2 regions of the Arthrobacter sp. TJ-270 genome follow, and region 2 is predicted to be linked to the other one. Evidence: predicted binding sites of a transcription regulator. Region 2 holds the regulator's gene; the other holds the start of a gene.
The links. The regulator LexA, encoded in region 2, represses DNA repair genes until DNA is damaged. The targets are predictions, from matches to a motif close to TCGAACANNTGTTCGA.

Region 1 (7,550 bases), on a different contig from region 2:
CGGCGTGCGAGCTCGGCAATGCTGTCATCCACCTCACCGGGTTCGAACGAGCCGTACTTGCGGGTGGCAGCCTCACCAATCAGGAAGTCGGCAATTGCGGGATTCTTCGGCAGCAGGGAGCCGTGCAGGTAGCTGGCGACGATGTTGAGGTGTCTTGCCCCTTCATGGTTGTCCGTCGAGTTATTCCCCTCGCCCTTGGTCACCGTGGCGAGCGGCCGGACACCCGGACCGAGGAAAGTCTGCCCGCTGTGGTTCTCGTAGCCATGGATGTCGCCGAACTCCTCGCTGCGGGCCACCACGTTCCCGATCAGCCGTTCGCTGCCGCCGTGCGTCTCGATGTCCAGGAGGCCGATCCCGGGAATCACCGTGCCGTCATGGGTCTTGAAGAACTTCCCGAAGAGCTGATAGAGGCCGCAGATCGCGAGCATCGGCGTACCGTCTTCAGCCAGCGCCCGAAGGCGCGCTGCGTTCGACTGAAGGTCTTGCTGGATCACTACCTGCCCGCTGTCCTGCCCGCCGCCGCCGATCAGGATGTCCGCGTCGTCCAGGAATGTGTCACCGGCGTTGTGTTCGAGAATGACAGCGTCGTACCCGTGCCACGCAAGGCGTTGCTTGAGCACCAGTACGTTGCCCCAGTCGCCGTAGATGTTCATATCTCGCGGGTACAGCTGCAGGATCCGCAGGGTGCCTTTGCTGGCCGGAGTAGCGGAACTCATGAGACCACCTTCACGTCAGTAATTTTGGACAGGTCCCTGCGGATGGCGAGCATCGCGGTGTAGGTGCAGAAGATCCGCTTCGGCCGGCCTTTCGCGCTGCGGATGAAGGTGCGCAGCGCTGATCCGGTGTCAGGGTCGATGTCCCGGGCGGCGACGTCGTCGTACTGGAGGCGCAGCGCCATGTCATAGGCACGGACGCCGCTGACCATCTCAACTCCGCCGGCCGCCAGACTGTCGAAATCGACGTCCCAGAGCCAGGACATGTCCCGGCCGTCCGCGTAGTTGTCGTTGATGGCGATCATCGTCGCGTAGCCGACCGCGTCGAAGGATTTCAGGCCCAGCCGGAAGCCGCTCGGATTCTTCACGAGGACCAGCTCCAGGGGCTGCCCGTCCACCACCAGGGACTCACCACGGCCGAAAGCCGGCTCGACCGCTGCGAGCGAGCGCAGCATCGCGTCCCGCCTGGATTCACCGCCCAGGATGATCCGGGCCATTGCCAGCGCCGCAGCGGCGTTGAAGATGTTGTAGACCCCGCGGAGGGTGAGGTCCACGGTGCTTGCCTCACCGTCCATCAGGAACGTCGCAGTGTTTGAATTCACCGACTCAAGCACGACGTCGGCCGGCAGGCTCGAGGCGGGAGCTGTGCCCGTGGCACCGCGGAGGTCGTCGTCGCTGGGGAACGTGTCCCTGAGCGACTCGTCCAGTCCGAAGTAGGCCACAGAAGCGTCCCGCACCGATGACGCGATCGAGGCAACCCGTGGATCCTCCCGGTTCAGCACTACGGTTCCCGTGGTCTTCACCGCGATCTGCTCCAGCAGCCTCGTGGTCTTGTCGATTTCGCCAAAGCGGTCAAGCTGGTCCCGGAGGACGTTGAGCAACAAGCAATGGGTCGGGGGAACCAGGTTTACGAAGTGGACGGCATGTGCCTCGTCCAGTTCCAGAACGGCGACGTCGGCGCTGAGCCGTCCGCGCCAATCGACCTCGCCAAGGAGCGCGGCTGCCACCCCGCGGGTGAAATTGCTGCCGGTACGGTTGGTGAAGACCTCCAAGCCCTGGCCCTCAAGGAGTTCCACCACCATTTTGGTGGTAGTGGTCTTCCCGTTGGTCCCGCTGACGACAATCACACCCTTGGGCAGGTTCCGTAGGGCCCGCGCCATGAATCCGGGGTCGATGCGTTCAACCACCAGACCCGGGAATGCCGAACCACCGCCGCGCAGACGCGAAAGTGCCCGAACTGTTTTGCCCAGGGGCACGCTCAAGCTAGACAGACCAGACATGGTCTCTAACTTATCGTGCTTTGAACGGCGCACAGGCATGACGTCTGTGGCCGAGGCATTGGCAATGAAGGCCGATTCGCAGGGACCGCCCCGCGCCAAACTAGAATGGAGTGGTGACTTCCACCATTCCTTCCGAAGGCTCCGCCCTGCGCGTCGGCGTTCTCGCCGTGCAGGGTGATGTACGCGAGCATATCCGGGTGATCGAATCCCTGGGCGGAGAAGCCTTTCCGGTCCGTCGTGCCAGCGAACTGGAGCAGGCCGAGGGCCTCATCATCCCCGGCGGTGAATCCACCACCATGGACAAGCTCACCCGCGCCTTCGACCTCGCCGAACCTCTGCGCCGGCGCATCCGGGACGGATTCCCGGTTTACGGGTCCTGTGCGGGGATGATCATGTTGGCGGACACGATCGCCGATCCCTCGCTGGATCTGAAGGGCAACCCGCAGCAGACGCTCGGCGGGCTGGATATTGTAGTCCGCCGCAATGCTTTCGGCCGGCAGCGCGAGTCCTTCGAGACGGACCTGCCGTTCGATGAGCTGCCAGGCGACGGCGCTGACGTCCACGCCGTGTTCATCCGTGCACCGTGGGTGGAGAAGGTCGGGGAATCGGTCAAGATCCTTGCACAGGTCGACGCACCGGATACGCCGCCCGCAGAACACGGAGCCGGCCGCGACGCCGACAAGGATGAAGCGCGGCCGGTCGCTAGAATTGTCGCAGTCCGCTCGGGAAACCTGCTCGCCACCAGCTTCCATCCGGAGGTCACCGGTGAGCACCGCATCCACGAGCTTTTCCTATCGATGATCGCCAAAAGAAGGGCAGAGCATGTCGGGGCACTCTAAATGGGCTACCACCAAACACAAGAAGGCCGTGATTGACGCCAAGCGCGCAAAGTCCTTCGCCAAGCTGATCAAGAACATTGAGGTTGCTGCCCGCGCCGGCGGTGCGGATATGTCCGGTAACCCCGCGCTGGAACTTGCCGTACAGAAGGCCAAGAAGACCTCTGTGCCCAACGACAACATCGACCGTGCGATCAAGCGCGGCGCAGGCCTGACCGGCGAGGTCGTCGACTACTCCGAGATCATCTATGAAGCGCGCGGACCGCAGGGATCCGCTCTGCTCATCGAGTGCCTGACGGACAACAAGAACCGTGCAGCGTCAGAGGTCCGCGTCGCCATCACCCGCAACGGGGGTACGGTTGCAGATCCCGGCTCCGTTGCGTACCTGTTCGCACGCAAGGGCGTTGTCTCGCTGCCGAAGAATGACCTCTCGGAAGACGATGTCCTGATGGCCGTCCTCGACGCCGGTGCCGAGGAAGTCAAGGAATCCGGCGACTCGTTCGATGTTCATTCCGAACCGACTGACCTGCGCGCGGTCGTCGCGGGGCTCGAAGGGGCCGGCATCGAGTACGAGACCGATGAGATTGAATTTGTCCCGTCAATGCAGGTGGAACTTGACGCAGACGCGGCACGCAAGTTCCTCAAGCTGGTGGACGCGCTCGAAGAGCTTGACGACGTCCAGAACGTGTATTCGAACGCAGACCTGAGCGAGGACGTCATGGCCGAGCTGGAGAGCGACGATTAGTTCTGTCGCCGCGCGCCCGGGTCAACACCGGTGACGCTGCGCGTCATGGGGGTTGACCCCGGGCTCACCCGCTGCGGGCTCGCTGTGGTCGATGTCGAGCCGAACCGTCGCGCCACGCTTGTGGCGGTCGGGGTGGTCGGCACTCCCTCGGACCACACTCTCGACCGCCGGCTGTTGATGATTGCGGAGTCGGTGGACATCTGGCTCGACACGCACGCACCGGACGTTCTCGCCGTCGAACGCGTCTTCAGCCAGCTCAACGTGAGCACCGTGATGGGAACCGCCCAGGCTTCCGGGGTGGTGATTGCGGCTGCTGCGCGCCGGGGGATTCCGGTTGCCCTCCATACGCCGACTGAGGTGAAGGCCGCCGTGACCGGCAACGGTCAGTCCGATAAGGCGGCGGTCACCAAGATGGTTACGAAGATTCTGCGGCTCGCCTCCGCGCCCACGCCGGCGGATGCTGCCGACGCTCTTGCGCTTGCCATCACGCACGCCTGGCGCACGGGGTCATCCGCTTCCGTAAGGACGCAGGGCGGTTCCGGACAGACCGCAGCCCAACGGCTGTGGGCAGAGGCTGAAGCCAAAGCGCGACGACGGCGCTGAGCTGCCGCCTGCGGATCAGGCACCGATGGCTGGTCCCGGTGTGGCGGAAACGAAATAGTCGGTCCCTGCCCGTACGCTGATTCGTAGATATGTTCGGTGATATTCCTTTCCATCCTCAGCTCCTGGAGCCGCACACATGATCAGCTCTCTGACCGGGACAGTAAGCCATGTAGGCCTGCACTCGGCCGTTCTCGACGTCAACGGGTTCGGAATGCAGGTACAGGCAACTCCCCAGACCCTCTCCACCCTCCGTCTGGGCAGCCAGGCTAGGGTCTTCACCTCGATGATCGTCCGCGAGGACTCCATGACCCTCTTTGGATTCACTGATCCGGAGGAGCGGGAGGTCTTCGAAACCCTGCTCGGAGTCAGTGGAGTGGGCCCCAGGCTGGCGCTTGCGGTCCTCGCGGTTCACCCCCCGGCCGCCATCCGGACGGCCGCGTCCTCGGGGGATGACAAGGCGTTCAGCAAGGTACCCGGAATCGGACCCAAGGGCGCCCGGCGCATCGTGCTTGAACTCGCCGACAAGCTCGTTCCGCTCGAGACGGACTCCCCGACCACAGCAGCGGGCGCCTGGCAGTCCCAGGTCCTCGCCGCCATGATGGGCCTGGGCTGGTCGGAGAAGGACGCCGGCTCAGCCATCGACTCGGCGGTGAAGGAATCGCCGGAGATTGCAGCAACCGGTGATGTCGGTTCCATCCTCAAACTCACCCTGCGTAGGCTTGGCCAGGACGGGGCGCGCAGCTCGGCACGGGCCTCGGTGAACTGATGGCGGAAGATCAGGAACAGCCCCTTGTTTCTCCCTCGGTTGACCCCGAGGACCGCGCGGTCGAGGCAGCCCTCCGCCCCAAGAACCTGGACGACTTCGTCGGTCAGACCAGAGTGCGCCGCCAGCTGTCACTGGTTCTTGAAGCATCGCGTATGCGCGGCCGGAGCGCTGATCATGTGTTGCTCTCCGGGCCTCCGGGGCTTGGCAAGACCACCCTCGCAATGATCATCGCGGCCGAAATGAACGCACCGCTGCGCATCAGTTCCGGCCCCGCCATTCAGCACGCCGGCGACCTCGCGGCTATTCTTTCCTCGCTCACCGAAGGTGAAGTGCTGTTCCTCGACGAGATCCACCGTATGTCCCGCCCAGCCGAGGAAATGCTCTACATGGCCATGGAAGACTTCCGGGTGGACATTATCGTCGGCAAGGGACCGGGTGCCACGGCGATTCCGCTGGACCTTCCACCGTTCACCCTTGTCGGGGCGACTACGCGGGCCGGATTGTTGCCTGGACCCCTGCGTGACCGCTTCGGCTTTACAGGGCATCTGGAGTTTTACTCCACGGCCGAACTTGAACTCGTACTCCGGCGCTCGGCAATGATGATGGACATGAGGGTCAACTCCGCGGCCTTTGCCGAGGTGGCCGGGCGGTCGCGGGGCACACCCAGAATCGCGAACAGGCTGTTGCGCCGGGTGCGCGACTGGGCTCTGGTGAACAACGTGGATGTCATCGATGCCAGGTGCGCCGGTGCCGCGCTGGACATGTACGAGGTGGACGCCAAAGGGCTTGACCGTCTGGACCGGGCTGTCCTGACCGCATTGGTGACAAAGTTCAACGGCGGGCCGGTTGGCCTGTCCACCCTCGCCATAGCGGTGGGGGAGGAACCCGAGACGGTTGAGACGGTCGCTGAGCCGTATCTCGTCCGGGAAGGAATGCTTGGGCGGACCCCCCGCGGACGCATCGCCACCGCGGCTGCGTGGGAGCACCTCGGGCTCGCCATGCCTCCCACAGTGGCCGCTGCCATGCCGGAGGACCTGTTCTCCGTGTACCAGGAGGATTCCGTTCCGGAGATCGAAAGCGGGATGGGTGCTGAGACGGGGTGGAGCCGCAACGAGGGCTAGTGCGTAACTTGCTCCGTGTTCACCGTAGACTGATATGACGTGTGGCACACCGCGCGGTCAAATGCTACGGAGTCGCTGTTGAAGGTTCCCTGCTCCGTTTTCGTCTTTGCGAAAACAGGGGCCGCGGAGTCGATACCTGAAAGCAGTACTCCCGCAGACCGTGCGTGGCCGCGGAACTCAGTGTCGGTTCGCATGCATGGCGTCCGGCTGCGCTGACCAAATATAGAAACGGATTTTTTCTGTGCTCGCAAATGTAGTTGCCCAGACCACTCAGACAACGGGTGGCGGGTTTGATATCTTCAGCCTGCTCCTTCCGCTGGCCCTCGCCTTCCTGATCTTCACCATGTTCCGCAAGCAGCGGAAGATGAAGCAGGAGGTCGCCGCGCAGCGTACCCAGATGCTTCCGGGTACCGAGGTCATGACCAACTTCGGGCTGTTCGGCACCATCGTCTCGCTCGATGATGACAACAACAAGGCACTCATTGAGATCTCGCCCGGTGTTACCGCCACCGTTCACACCCAAACGCTGAGCAAGGTCGTTACTCCGGAGCCTGTGGTTGAGGAAGAGCACACGGTTCCCGATGACGCGTCGTCTCTGACCACCGCGGACACGGACGCGGACCGTCCCCTTCGCGAGGAGACTCCAGAGGAAACAGTTGAGCGGTTGAATCGGGAGAACCCCCGCAACCGAAACGACAAAGACCAGTAATCCTGATTCGGCCGCCCCGATGGCCGAAGTCAAGTCTCGAGTTCCAACACCTAAGGATTCACGCACCATGGCACGAACAGGCCCAGGCTCCGCCGCCAAACGCACTCTCGTGTGGCTCGGCGTAGTCTTCGCACTCCTTGCGCTGCTGCTCGGCGGCGGCTCGCTGTGGAGCAACGCCAGCTGGACACCAAAGCTTGCCCTCGACCTCGAGGGCGGTACGCAGATGATTCTTTCGCCGCAGGTTCAGGGAGGCAGTGACGAGATCACGCCCGAGCAGTTGGACCAGGCGGTTGAAATCATCCGCCAGCGTGTCGACGGCAGCGGTGTGGCTGAGGCAGAGATCAGCACCCAGTCCGGACGAAATGTGATCGTCGCGCTGCCGGGCATACCTGAACCGGAGACACGTGAACTGATCCAGGCGTCCGCCCAGATGGAGTTCCGGCCTGTACTGCTCGGTGGACCCGGGCTGGCTCCGGCGGCTGAAACGCCGACACCGGAAGATCAGCTGCCGACACCGACTGCGGAGCCCACGAACGCCAGCGACCCGAACTGGATCACGCCCGAAGTCCTGCAGGAATTCGAATCCACTGACTGCACCAGTCCAGAGGCCCTGCAGCCTGCAGTGGAGCCGGCTCCGGCTGATCAGCCCATGGTCGCCTGTGAACCGGATACCCAGGGCAAGTACATCCTTGGACCGGTTGAGGTTCGTGGCACCGAGATTGAGTCTGCTGATTACGGTATGGCCCGCAGTGCGCAGGGCCAGACCCTGAATGAGTG
Region 2 (7,550 bases):
TCCAGACCGGGTTTTCCAGTGCTGCGGTCCCGAGGTTGACGCGCTCGGCGCCGAGCTCGAGTGCCTGCTCCAGGGAAGCATCGTCACGGATCCCGCCGGAGAGTTCAACCTTGATATTGAGTTCCTTGACGACACGGGCGAGCAGGTCGCGGTTCGATCCGCGACCGAAGGCGGCGTCGAGGTCCACGAGGTGAACCCACTCGGCGCCGTCGTTCTGCCACTGCAGGGCAGCGTCCAGGGGGTCGCCATAGCTGGTCTCGCTACCGGCCGCACCCTGGACCAGACGGACGGCCTGGCCGTCCGCTACGTCGACAGCAGGGAGCAGCTCAAGGATGGGAGATTCGGTGAAGGGGCTCATACACGTCCTTTTGTTCAGGTGTTCGTGCCGGCACAGGTGGACGGCTTACGGGGTCAGGGTCAACAGGTAGGCAGCGAGCAGGGCCATCGCGGCGAGGACGCCGAAGCCAATGGTCAACGCCCTCGGCATCTGCTGGCGGTGGAACGAGACGACGCCGCCGATCAGCAGCCCCGCCAGCCCCATGAGGATCAGGCTCCACATCGGTCAGCGAAGACTGCCGGTCCAGTTGCGCAGCAGTTGGGCTCCGGCATCTCCGGACTTTTCGGGGTGGAACTGTGTGGCGGAAAGCGGGCCGTTTTCCACTGCCGCAATGAAAGGAGCGCCGTGGGTGGACCAAGTGACCAGTGGGGGGCGCATGGCGGGCTGGGTGACGTCGAAGTTCCATTCCTGGACTCCGTAGGAGTGCACGAAGTAGAACCGCTCGTCAGCCAGTCCCTCGAAGAGCACCGAACCGGCCGGCGGCTCGACTGTATTCCAGCCCATATGAGGAACCACATCAGCTTTGAGGCGCTCAACCGTACCCGGCCATTCACCCATGCCCTGGGTGCGCACGCCGTGCTCCACGCCCTCCTCGAACAGCACCTGCAGCCCGACACAGATGCCAAGAACCGGACGCCCTCCTGCAACCCGGCGCCCGATCATTCGCAGGGCGTCGACATCCTTCAGACCCTGCATGACTGCAGCAAAGGCACCGACACCGGGCACAACAAGTCCGTCGGCGTTCAGGACATCGTCGGCAGCCGCACTGAGTGTGACCTCAGCACCCACATGTTCGAGCGCACGCACAGCAGAGCGGATGTTCCCCGACCCGTAATCGAGCACGGTCACTTTCGGCGCACTCACAGCGCACCCTTGGTCGACGGGATGCCGGTGACGCGGGGATCCGGCTCAACTGCCGAGCGAAGGGCCCGTGCAAAAGCCTTGAACTGGGCCTCCACGATGTGGTGCGGATCCCTGCCCCCAAGGACGTTCATGTGAAGGCAGATCTGCGCATGCAGGGTGATGGCTTCGAAAACGTGGCGGGTGAGCGAACCGGTGAAGTGTCCGCCGATGAGGTGGTATTCCTGGCCGGCCGGCTCGCCCGAGTGGACGAGGTAGGGACGCCCGGAGATGTCGACGACAGCGTTCGCCAGAGCTTCGTCCAGCGGCACGGTTGCCTCGCCGAAGCGGCGGATTCCGGCTTTGTCACCGAGAGCTTCGCGCAGCACCTCGCCGAACGTGATTGCCACGTCCTCGACAGTGTGATGTACGTCGATGTGCGTATCACCGGTTGCCCTGACCGTGAGGTCGATCAGCGAGTGCTTCGCCAGAGCGGTCAACATGTGGTCGTAGAACGGCACAGAGGTGCTGATTTCAGAGCGGCCGGTGCCGTCGAGATCGAGTTCGACGAACACCGATGATTCGCTCGTGGTCCGCTCGCGTCGGGCAGCGCGTTGGACGGTAGCTTCCGCGGTCATGGGTTGTCCTTACGGTTGTAACGGCAACAGACGGGCAGTCGGCCCGTACGTGCATCCCCGTCTAGTTTAGGAGACGCTGGGCCGGATCAAAGATTCGAGGGTGTCAAGGAAGATGGTGGTCTCCTCCTGTGTACCGGCAGTAACCCGCAAGTGGTGCGGTATGCCGACGTCACGAATGAGGACTCCGGCATCAAGGAGGCCCTGCCACACTGCGCGCGGATCCTCGATGCCTCCAAACAGCACGAAATTGGAGTCCGACGGGGCAACAGGTAGACCCATGGCGGTAAGGCCGGACACAATGCGGTCCCTCTGCCGCTTGATCTCATCGACGTTGGCGAGCAGCTTCCCGGAGTGCGTCAGCGCCGCCACCGCCGTCGCTTGGGTGATCGCCGAGAGGTGGTACGGGAGGCGTACGAGCCGGAGGGCATCCGCGATTTCCGGCGCCGCGGCCAGGTATCCGAGGCGCGCTCCAGCGAGAGCGAACGCTTTGCTCATGGTGCGCGAGACGACAAGCCGTTCCCTCCCGGGCAGCAGATCGAGTGCACTGGGTGTGCCTGTGTGGGCGAACTCCGCGTACGCCTCATCCACAATAATGATCGCCTGGGCTGCTTCGCCTGCATCGTAGACCTCGGAGACAACGTCCAGGGAGAGGGCGGTGCCGGTCGGATTGTTGGGGCTGCACAGGAACACAATGTTCGCTCCTGTTGAAGCCACCTGCTCAGCGGTCGAGCGAACATCCTGGTCAAAGTTGTCCTGCCTCGTGCCTGCCAGGTACTCAGTCCCCGTAGACCCGGCCAGCAAGGGGTACATGGAGTAGGTGGGAGGGAAACCAAGAGCAGTTCGACCGGGGCCGCCGAAAGCAAGCAGGATGTGCTGGAGAACCTCGTTCGATCCGTTCGCTGCCCAGATATTGTCTGCGGTGAGGCCGTGCCCCAGATAGCTGGCGAGGTGCTCTCGGAGAAGCGTGAACTCGCGGTCGGGGTAGCGGTTGAGCCCTGCTACGGCTTCCTGCACCGCCTCAACGATCGCGCTCCGAACGTCCTCCGGGACCCCATGGGTATTCTCGTTGACGTTCAACAGGATGGGTACGTCTATCTGCGGAGCGCCGTACGGCTGGAGTCCGCGTAGGTTCTCTCGAATCGGCAGACGGCTGAGGCGTTCAAGCTGGTCGGTCACTACCAGAGTTTAAGGCCGTCGGATCCGCATTGAAGAATCCGTCGCGGGAGTGGAGCACTATTACGCAGTTCCGCACAAGCCTTTCACTCGTCATAGTCAAGATCTTCACCGGCTTCCGACAGGGATGTGGAGGGACTGGCCAGCCTGCACGGTGGAGGAGGCCAGAGCGTTCAGTTCGACGATCTCCTCGACTACAGCACGCGGATCCCGGTCAGGTGCATACTCTGCGGCGAGTGCCCATAGGGTCTCACCCGATGTCACATTGACGCGCACGGTGTTGGTGACTTCGCCCGCGCCTCCCGCGGCCTGTGCCTGCGAGGTGAAGAACGAACTGATGATGAGCAGCGCTGCGGCGAGAAGTGCGAGGGGTAGAGCGATCAGAACGATCCACCCGCGGCGCGTGAGATGCAGGCCGGATGGTGCGCCGTTTCCGCGGTTCGAACGCATTTCCAGCCGGAATGCTGGAACTGATCCTGCGATATGGAGCGTCGACATGGCGTCCACCTTTCTCGTTGTTTGGATGTCCCAACAGCTTTTTTCGAAGCTGTGTTCTATTCCTATCTGTTTATTCTTAGCATCTGTGCACTAATATTGTCGAGACTCGCTCGAACAAATGTTTGAAAAGGCGCGCCCCGTCCCATAGCGTTGCTGGCAAGGGTGACGGTCCGGCCGCTTCGAAAACCAGCTCATCACCCACCACTGACAAAACAGGTTGGCGAGCCGGCAGTCCGGGTCCAGCCAGAGGAAAGGGATGCATTCTCGTGGCAGATCTCAGTGCGGCGGAGGACATGACAGAGGTGTCTGATCCAGACGCCAAGCGCGGACGCGGGCGTCCGCGGGGCCGTGCCACACCAAAGGGAATGACACCCCGGCAGAAAAAGATTCTCGAGACCATTCAGCGGAGCGTCGCAGCGCACGGTTACCCGCCGTCCATGCGCGAAATCGGGGACATCGTCGGGCTTGCCAGCCTCTCAAGCGTCACGCACCAGCTCTCCCAGTTGGAGCGCATGGGCTACATCCGTCGCGACCCCAAGCGCCCCCGTGCCATGGAGATCCTGCTTCCCCTCACCCTCGGAGACGATGTACCGCGCATCCTGCCTTCCTCCGCTGAGGAAGAGGAACCAGCGCCGGTTTCGGCCGTTGACGCCGCCATGGTTCCGCTGGTCGGACGCATTGCCGCCGGCGGTCCTATCCTGGCGGACCAGCTGGTTGAAGACGTCATGCCGCTTCCCCGTCAGCTCGTCGGCCACGGAGAGCTTTTCATGCTGCGGGTGTCCGGCGACTCCATGATCGACGCCGCGATCTGTGACGGTGACTGGGTAGTGGTCCGCCGTCAGAGCAACGCGGAAAACGGAGACGTGGTGGCAGCGCTTCTGGATGATGAGGCCACTGTGAAGACGTTCCGGCAGCGGGATGGCCACACGTGGCTCCTACCGCAGAACACCAATTACGAGCCGATCCTCGGCGACCATGCCACCATCATGGGCAGAGTCGTTTCGGTGATGCGCGCCCTCTGACCGGCTCGCGAGCTAGACCGGTTGGGTAGCAGCAAGCCGGGAGAGAATCGCCAGCGCCGTCGCCCTGTCTGTCGTGGGCCAGAAAGGCGGGAGCGCGGCCCTGAGGAAGCCGCCGTAGCCGGCGGTTGCCAGGCGCGAGTCCAGTACGGCCACCATTCCCCTATCGTCCTGGGCGCGGATGAGCCGGCCCGCTCCCTGGGCAAGGCGGACCGCCGCATGGGTGGCGGAGACATGCATGAAGCCGTTCCCGCCAGCCTTCGCCACAGCACGGGTTCGCGCCGTCATGAGCGGATCATCGGGCCTTGGAAAAGGTATGCGGTCGATGGTGACCAGACGGCAGGAGGTTCCCGGCACATCGACGCCCTGCCATAGCGTCATCGTGCCGAAGAGACAGGTGTCGGGTTCCTCCGCGAACTGCTTCACCAGCGCGGACATTGAGGATTCGCCCTGGCAGAGGATTTCGACGTCGACCCTCTCCCGAAGCGCCTCAGCAGCATCTTCTGCTGCGCGCCTCGACGAGAACAGTCCGAGCGCCCCCCCGCGGGACGCCTTGATCAGCGCTTCGAGCTCGTCCAGCTGCTCCTCGGAGGTTCCGCGTCCTGGCTTGGGCAAGTCCTTGGCGACGTACAGAACGCCCTGCCGGGGATAGTCGAAAGGACTTCCGACGTCGACCCCGGTCCATGAAGGGGCGCCCTCGCCGGTGAGTCCCAGGGAGCCCGCGACCGGCCCGAACTCGGAACCGATCGCGAGTGTCGCTGACGTGAGCACGACGGTGTGATCCTCGAACAGGCCCCGCCTGAGACGCCCCGCAACGGAAAGTGGCGCGATGCTGATGGTAGCGGGTGAGGAATCGTCTGCTGCGGAGTATCCGGAGCCGGGGGTGAACGTGCTCGGACGGCTGGCCCACAGCACCTCTCCGGCGCCACCGGCTGCAACCATTCGCTCTGATAATTCGAGCAGCATCAGCAGACGCGAACGGGCCATCTGCCGACCGCCGTCCGCCGATTGCGCGGACCCGTCGGAGCTCGACTCGGATAGAGCCAGCCTGCAGGCTTCACGTAGTTGGACGAGCGCGAGTTCCTGCTGCTCGTCGAGCCCCCCGGCCATCAAACCGGTGGGTTGAGCGTCGAACGCGCTCTCGAAGGCGCTTTGCGCGGCATGCAGTATGTCAGCGTTCGTGCCCAGATGGCGCCGCGCCGCGGAGGCTGCCGCTCCGATCAGCGCTCCCGAGAGTTGGCCGGACACCGCTGAGGTTACGCGGTCGTGCAGCTCGTGTGCCTCATCGATGACCACCACGTCGTGCTCTGGGAGCACCGCGAGCCCCTCGAACGCGTTGATTGCCAGCAGGGCATGATTGGTGATCACGATGTCCGCCTGCCCGGCTTTCTCCCGTGCCCGCTCGCTGAAGCATTCATCGGCAACGGGACACTTCTGGGCGCCGAGGCATTCCATCGAGGAGACGGAGACCTGCCGCCAGGCACGGTCACTGACTCCGGGGAGGAGTTCATCGCGATCACCGGTTTCCGTATCCTCGGCCCAGTCCCGCAACCGGACGATCTCCCGGCCAAGCGGGGTGGACGGTCCAGCTGCGGGGTGCGGTGACGCGGTGTCGCCGTCAAGAGAAAACAGCGCTCCTGAATCATCTTCCTCAGGGAACCCGCCGTCAGTCTTGTGCCGGCATACGTAGTTACTCCGCCCCTTGAGTAACGCAACGTTCACGGTCCGCGGGAGTGAGCCGTGCAGGGTGTCGAGGAGTCTCGGCAGATCGCGGTTAACGATCTGCGCCTGCAGTGCCAGGGTGGCGGTCGAAACGATGGAGGTCGTGTCGCTTTTCACCGCATGCGCAATCAAGGGAAGCAGGTATGCCAGCGACTTCCCGGTACCGGTGCCGGCCTGCACCAGCAGATGGGTGCCGGTGTCGATCGCTTCCTCCACCTGGCGCACCATCTCATGCTGTCCGCTGCGCTGCTGACCGCCCATCGCTTCCACGACATGGTCAAGCAGTTGAAGGGGACTTACGTTCCCTTCAGCCATGCCTGACGAATGGCTCCAGTTCCGCGGCCAGTCCTTCCCGGACCATCACGTCGACCTGTGTACCGTCTTCGACGTGCTCAAGGCGGAGGATCTCCGCATCCGGCTGGTGCAGACGGCTGACGACATCGCCCCGCTGGTAGGGCACGAGCAGGGTTAGTTTGACGCTGGGCCGCGGGATGGCCTGACTGATCAGTTCGAGGAGCTCTGCGATCCCCTGGCCGGTGCGGGCTGAAACGATCGCGTGGCGGGGTTCCCTCTGGCGGAGCCGTTCGAGCACGAAGGGATCAGCCGCATCCGCCTTGTTCAGGACCACAATTTCCGGCACCTTGCGCGCGTCGACCTCTGTGAGCACTTCGCGTACCGCGGCGATCTGCCCCTCGGGATCAGGGTGCGAGGCATCCACGACATGCAGGATCAGGTCAGCGTCCGCGACTTCCTCAAGCGTTGATCGGAACGCCTCGACCAGCTGTGTGGGAAGGGAACGCACAAACCCGACGGTGTCCGCGAGTGTGAACTCAAGCCCGTCAGGAGTCTGCGCACGCCGAATCGTGGGATCCAGCGTGGCAAAGAGCGCGTTCTCAACCAGGACGCCTGCGTCGGTCAGCCGGTTGAGCAGAGACGATTTTCCGGCGTTGGTGTACCCGGCAATAGCAACTGATGGAACTTCGTGACGACGCCGGTTTGCCCGCTTGGTCTCACGGGCAGGCTTCATTCCGGCGATCTCACGGCGGAGCTTGGCCATACGGGTGCGGATCTTCCGCCTGTCGAGCTCGATCTTGGTTTCACCGGGCCCACGGGAACCCATGCCTGCACCCGCACCGCCGACCTGGCCACCGGCTTGGCGGGACATCGAGTCACCCCAACCGCGAAGGCGAGGGAGCAGGTACTCGAGCTGCGCGAGCTCGACCTGTGCCTTGCCCTCGCGCGACTTGGCGTGCTGGGCGAAGATGTCAAGGATAAGCGCCGTCCGGTCGATGACCTTGACCTTGACGATGTCTTCGAGTCCGC

Region 1: the regulator LexA is predicted to act here: its motif matches at 4,259-4,274, upstream of ruvA (Holliday junction branch migration protein RuvA).

Annotation. Positions count from the first base shown of each region.
Region 1 covers NZ_JBZCNB010000004.1:5,973-13,522, forward strand. The annotation lists gene AC4D2M_RS09110 (type 1 glutamine amidotransferase) at 1-716, opposite strand, end outside; gene AC4D2M_RS09115 (DUF1727 domain-containing protein) at 713-1,984, opposite strand; gene pdxT (pyridoxal 5'-phosphate synthase glutaminase subunit PdxT) at 2,107-2,832, shown strand; gene AC4D2M_RS09125 (YebC/PmpR family DNA-binding transcriptional regulator) at 2,816-3,574, shown strand; gene ruvC (crossover junction endodeoxyribonuclease RuvC) at 3,605-4,177, shown strand; gene ruvA (Holliday junction branch migration protein RuvA) at 4,314-4,943, shown strand; gene ruvB (Holliday junction branch migration DNA helicase RuvB) at 4,943-6,064, shown strand; gene AC4D2M_RS09145 (preprotein translocase subunit YajC) at 6,306-6,773, shown strand; gene secD (protein translocase subunit SecD) at 6,841-7,550, shown strand, end outside.
Region 2 covers NZ_JBZCNB010000002.1:494,671-502,220, reverse strand. The annotation lists gene priA (bifunctional 1-(5-phosphoribosyl)-5-((5-phosphoribosylamino)methylideneamino)imidazole-4-carboxamide isomerase/phosphoribosylanthranilate isomerase PriA) at 1-358, opposite strand, end outside; gene AC4D2M_RS07035 (hypothetical protein) at 404-559, opposite strand; gene hisH (imidazole glycerol phosphate synthase subunit HisH) at 563-1,201, opposite strand; gene hisB (imidazoleglycerol-phosphate dehydratase HisB) at 1,198-1,815, opposite strand; gene AC4D2M_RS07020 (histidinol-phosphate transaminase) at 1,882-2,991, opposite strand; gene AC4D2M_RS07015 (LysM peptidoglycan-binding domain-containing protein) at 3,097-3,486, opposite strand; gene lexA (transcriptional repressor LexA) at 3,780-4,508, shown strand; gene AC4D2M_RS07005 (ATP-dependent DNA helicase) at 4,521-6,542, opposite strand; gene hflX (GTPase HflX) at 6,535-7,550, opposite strand, start outside.